Priestia megaterium: one gene and its partner. The protein of the gene in region 1 binds, or shares a complex with, the protein of each later gene. Links are inferred from orthologs where the notes say so. Each region holds a gene or a part of one and is shown on either strand. Other genes may lie near its edges.

Region 1 (2,813 bases):
GACGTATGAAATGGAAAAAATGTTTAAGCGAGTGATGTAGGCAATGCGGCTAGCTGCAGCTAGCCGTTTTGTTGAATAAATCATGGCCATTTGGATAAAATGGAATGATGTGAATGCCTATAGATGAAAGTAGTGTTGTTATGACGGGAGAGAAACCAAAACTTATTGTCATTATTGGACCAACTGCGGTTGGTAAAACAAAATTGAGCATTGAACTTGCCAAACAGTTAGACGGAGAGATTATTTCAGGTGATTCAATGCAAATTTATAAAGGGATGGATATCGGAACAGCGAAGGTGTCAGAAGAAGAGATGCAGGGTATTCCCCATTACCTGATCAATATTAAGGAGCCAGATGAATCGTTTTCTGTGGCAGAATTTCAAGAGATTGTAAGAAAACAAATCGATGATATTCATGCTAGAGGAAAAATGCCGATGATTGTTGGAGGGACGGGTCTTTATATTCAATCCGTTATTTATGATTATCAGTTCACAGAAACTCCTAGTGATGAAAAAGTTCGTGAACGAATGGAAATATTTATTAAAGCTCATGGCATTGATCCCCTGTATGAAAAGCTAAAAGAAATTGACCCAGACAGTGCAGCTGCTATCCATAAAAATAACCATCGCCGTGTAATCAGAGCGCTTGAAGTTTATGAAGTAACGGGCAAAAAATTCAGTGACTATACAAAAGAACAGTCGCAAGAGTTATTATATGACGTAAGCATTATTGGACTTACAATGGATAGAGACGTATTATATGAGAGAATTAATCACCGAGTCGATATGATGATGCAGGCTGGACTGCTTGATGAAGTCAAATCATTGTACGAAAGTGGTCTGCATGATGTACAATCAATTCAAGCTATCGGCTACAAAGAGCTGTATGCTTATTTTGAAGGACGCTGTACGCTCGAAGAAGCTGTTGAACAGTTGAAACAAAATTCCCGCAGATATGCAAAGCGTCAGTTAACGTGGTTTCGAAATAAAATGCCTGTAAAATGGATAGAGATGGAAGTTGACAAATTTCCCGAAAAGTTTGCTGAAATTTTTACATATATTGCAGGAAAGCTGAAGAAAGAAGCGAATTAAGTAAACAGATAGAGAAACGAGGAGGCCGAATAATGAAACAATCAGTTAATATTCAAGACCAATTTTTAAATCAATTACGTAAAGAAAATATCTATGTGACGGTATTTCTTTTAAATGGTTTTCAATTAAGAGGACTAATTAAAGGATTTGATAACTTTACTGTGTTAATTGAATCTGAAGGAAAACAGCAGCTGATTTATAAACATGCTATTTCGACATTTGTACCAAATAAAAATATTACAGTAGAACTTGAATAGAGATTAAAGAGAAGCATCCGCATAATCGGATGCTTTTTTTATGCAAATAAAGGCTTAAAAAAGTTTCTTAACATTGTTTTTACTCATCGAACATAAACCTTATAATAGACGATTATTTCTTCGGTAATAAGAGATCATTGTCTTCGTATCGTTCATCGCATGCAGCTATGCGATACAGAGAAGTGGGATGAAACGAGAGGTGAACATGGTGGAGCAGCCGATAACTCTTAAAAATAATGGGCAAATTAATATCATTTTAAATAATGAAACAAAAAAGGAAAAATCGTATACGACATCAATTCCGCGTCCTGCCAAAAAAGCTGTGATAAATCATGAGCCGCTTCGGGAAATTGAACGAGAAATGAGCGGACTGGTTGGAATGGAAGAATTGAAAAAAATGATAAAAGAAATATATGCGTGGTTATATATTAACAAAAAAAGAGAGGAACAGGGCTTAAAAGCGGGAAAGCAGGCGCTGCATATGATGTTTAAAGGGAATCCAGGAACAGGGAAAACGACGGTAGCCCGCCTGCTAGGTAAATTATTTTTGAATATGAACATCTTGTCTAAAGGACATTTAATTGAAGCAGAGCGGGCAGATTTAGTTGGAGAATACATTGGTCATACCGCTCAGAAAACGAGAGATCTTGTAAAAAAAGCGCTTGGAGGTATTTTATTTATCGATGAGGCTTATTCTCTTGCAAGAGGGGGAGAAAAAGATTTTGGAAAAGAAGCGATTGATACATTGGTCAAACATATGGAAGATTCAAATGATAAGTTTGTATTGATTTTAGCTGGTTATCCAAGAGAAATGGAAAATTTCTTAAGTCTTAATCCAGGACTGCGCTCTAGGTTTCCGTTTATTTTTGATTTTCCGGATTATGATGTGAATGAACTGATGGACATTGCGGGTCACATGATGAATGATAGGCAGTATCAGTTTAGTACAGAGGCCTATAAAAAGCTAAAAGATCATTTCATGGACGTGAAGTACAATCAGACGCCTAGGGATTTTAGTAACGGTAGATATGTACGAAACATTATCGAACGTTCCATACGTACTCAATCCATGAGGCTTTTAGAAGAAGAAAGCTATGAGCGCAATGAGCTTCTCACTTTAACGTCAAGCGATATTCAGCTGTAAAAAAAAGCCTTTCGTCACGAAAGGCTTTTTTTCTACATATTTGGTTGTCGAATCGTTTTGATCGGCAGGCGCCATTTGTAAATATATGAACACATCCGAAGACCTACAAGTAAGATAAATAACGTATAAAGTTCTACAGGCGTGTTTGTAATATGCAGTCCTACGCTAAATCCTGCGATAATCGCCCATACCGCATAAATTTCATCTTTAAGAACAGTAGGCTTTCGACGTGCTAATAAATCTCGAATAATACCCCCGCCGCTTCCTGTTAAGACCGCAGCTACAATAACCGCGCTAAGCGGATGGTTCATATGAGTGGCA
Region 2 (3,019 bases), 160 kb from region 1 along the record:
CTCTCAAAAATAGGTGCGGGATTTGCTCCTGTTATGGAAACAACCGGAACGCCTTCTTCTACTGCTACGTCGAGAAGTTCTTTATAAGAACCTTCTGTTTGACCTCCAACAGCAAAATTAACGCCAAAAGGACGCTCAGTTAAAGAACGTACTTTCTTAATTTCAGCTCGAAGTTTCTCAGGTGTTCGGAGCGTCATAGCTGTAATTTGTCCAAGCCCTCCTGCATTTGAGACAGCAGCAGCAAGTTCTGCGTACGCTAAATACGCCAGACCTCCTTGTACAATTGGATATTGAATTTCTAATAAATCTGTTACCCGTGTTTTCATCTATGTATCCCCTCTCCTTTTATTTTCTTATTTATGAATACTTATTCATAATCATAACAAGAAAATAACGGATTTCCTACGAAAAAATTCCAACATTTCTGTTTGCTTCAACTTTTGATAGGGTACACATTTTGTAATGATTATTAATTGAAGGTCAAGGAGGAAGACAGGTATGACAAAAAAGCACCCTGTAAATGAAAAAAGCAAGCAAGAACAGCTCGAGCAGTTTAAAACAGATGATCGAAACCAAGCGCTCACAACCAATCAAGGGTTAAAGCTTTCCGAAGATGAATTTTCTTTAAAAGCGGGTGAACGTGGTCCAACCCTTATGGAAGACTTTCATTTCCGTGAAAAAATGACGCATTTTGACCACGAGCGCATTCCTGAACGCATCGTTCATGCGCGCGGCTTCGCTGCTCACGGAGAATTTGAACTGTATGACTCTCTCAGTGAATATACAAAAGCTAAATTTTTACAGAATCCGTCTGTAAAAACACCTGTATTTGTCCGTTTCTCTACTGTAGCAGGTTCTAAAGGTTCAGCTGAAACGGTGCGCGACGCCCGTGGTTTTGCAACAAAATTTTATACAGAAGAAGGAAACTATGACTTAGTTGGAAATAACATTCCCGTGTTCTTTATCCAAGATGCGATTAAATTCCCGGATTTAATTCACGCTGTTAAGCCTGAGCCACACAACGAAATGCCGCAGGCGGCTTCAGCACATGATACGTTTTGGGATTTTGTCGCCAATAACCAAGAGTCTGCTCACATGGTCATGTGGTCAATGTCAGACCGTGCAATTCCACGCAGCTTGCGTATGATGGAAGGCTTCGGCGTACATACTTTTCGCTTAGTTAATGCAGAAGGAAAAGCTCATTTTGTCAAATTCCACTGGAAGCCTGTGCTCGGAACGCATTCCCTTGTTTGGGACGAAGCTCAAACCATTTCTGGGAAAGACCCTGATTTTCATCGCCGCGATTTATGGGAGTCGATTGAAAACGGAGATTATCCTGAATATGAGCTAGGGCTTCAAATCATAGCTGAGGAAGATGAATTTAAGTTCGACTTTGACATTCTCGATCCAACTAAGCTTTGGCCAGAAGAAGACATTCCCGTCAAATTGGTTGGAAAAATGACCTTAAATCGAAATGTAGACAACGTATTTGCCGAAACGGAACAAGTCGCATTCCATCCGGGGCATGTGGTACCGGGAATTGATTTTTCCAATGATCCTCTCTTACAAGGGAGATTGTTTTCATACACGGATACCCAGCTTATTCGTCTGGGCGGTCCGAATTTTCATGAACTTCCAATCAACCGTCCAGTATGCCCGTTTCATAACAATCAACGAGACGGCTACGGACGTCAAACGATTAACAAAGGGCCTGTCAGCTATCACAGAAACTCTCTTGCAGCCAATACGCCGGCTCCTGTCCCAGAGTCAGAGGGCGGTTATGCTCACTATCAAGAAAAAGTGGAAGGAAGAAAAGTTCGAAGCCGAAGCGAAAGTTTTAAAGACCACTTTTCACAGGCAACGCTATTTTGGAATAGCATGAGCGACCCTGAAAAAGAGCATATTATCAGTGCTTTCAGCTTTGAGCTTGGAAAAGTGAAAAGCAAGTCTGTTCAGCAGCAGGTCGTTGATATGTTTGCCAACGTCAGTACAGTGCTAGCTAAACAAGTAGCACAAGCGATTGGTGCAACGCCTCCATCAGGAGAAGACGCGCCAGTGACCAAGTCATCTCCGGCTCTTAGTCAGGAACAGACGATTAAAAAGCCGAATACGCGTAAAGTAGCTGTCATTCTAGCTAATGACTTTAGCAGTGACCTACCACAAGTGTTAAACAGTTTAAAACAACAGGGCATTCAGCCTGAAATTGTAAGCACAACCCTCCAAAACGTAAAAGGAACAGACGGGTTAGAACTTGAAGTACAGCACACGTTCTTAACAAGTGATTCTGTCTTATTCGATGCGGTTTATGTTGTCGGAAGTTCGTCAGCTGATGAGAAGTTTCGTAAAGAAGCACTGACGTTTGCTCAAGAAGCATTCGAGCATTTTAAACCAATTGGCGCGACAGATGAAGGTGTTAAGTGGCTGAAAGCTTCTGGCTTAGATAGTAGTCCCGGTGTCGTAACTGGAGAAACTACACGCTTTACAGATGAGTTTATTGAAGCTATTTCAGCTCACCGCCACTGGAATCGTCACGTTATATAAATAAAAAAAGCCTTTGAAATCAATGATTTCAAAGGCTTTTTTTATTAAACTGATTTTCTAAATGCCATAACGTGCAAATCTTTTACCGGATAAAAATCGTTATCAGGAAAGCGAACGTAACCTCTTTTAGTGTACAGCTTAATGGCATGTTCCATTGAATTATCTGTATGTAAACCTAAATAAGAACACCCTAGCTCCCGAGATTTTTTTTCACACGCTTCAAGAAGCGCATTGGCGACTCCTTTTCGGCGATGAGACGGAGCAACTGCCAGCAGACGAATTTCAGCCCATGGAAATGGCTTTAACAACCCTCCATATACATCCGTATTCGGCGGATAAAACAAAACGCTTCCTGCCATTTCTCCATCGATTTCAGCTACAATGCACTCAAATTTCTTTTCTTCACTCAAGGTATGTAAAATTCCCTTTCGATATCTTTTCCAGTGTGCTTCTGATTTTACAGCTGCATATTGCTCAT

The links. The genes of interacting proteins can lie anywhere in the genome.
Region 2: the proteins of hfq (region 1) and LIS78_RS20085 are in contact, whole or in part, in a crystal structure (PDB 3VU3), measured with the Escherichia coli proteins. The link is inferred for Priestia megaterium from one-to-one orthologs.

What each region holds. Positions count from the first base shown.
Region 1 is NZ_CP085442.1:4,022,151-4,024,963, reverse strand. What follows is about bases 1-2,735. They hold hfq (RNA chaperone Hfq), read left to right. Parts: upstream 1-1,123; coding sequence 1,124-1,348; downstream 1,349-2,735. Other genes in these bases: LIS78_RS20915 (trimeric intracellular cation channel family protein), read right to left, coding at 2,525-2,735; spoVK (stage V sporulation protein K), read left to right, coding at 1,536-2,492; miaA (tRNA (adenosine(37)-N6)-dimethylallyltransferase MiaA), read left to right, coding at 141-1,091; mutL (DNA mismatch repair endonuclease MutL), read left to right, coding at 1-40. Also shown: more of LIS78_RS20915, read right to left, coding at 2,736-2,813. UniProt on the Escherichia coli protein: RNA chaperone that binds small regulatory RNA (sRNAs) and mRNAs to facilitate mRNA translational regulation in response to envelope stress, environmental stress and changes in metabolite concentrations.
Region 2 is NZ_CP085442.1:3,863,247-3,866,265, forward strand. What follows is about bases 79-3,019. They hold LIS78_RS20085 (catalase), read left to right. Parts: upstream 79-498; coding sequence 499-2,541; downstream 2,542-3,019. Other genes in these bases: LIS78_RS20080 (NAD(P)H-dependent flavin oxidoreductase), read right to left, coding at 79-326; LIS78_RS20090 (GNAT family N-acetyltransferase), read right to left, coding at 2,586-3,019. Also shown: more of LIS78_RS20080, read right to left, coding at 1-78.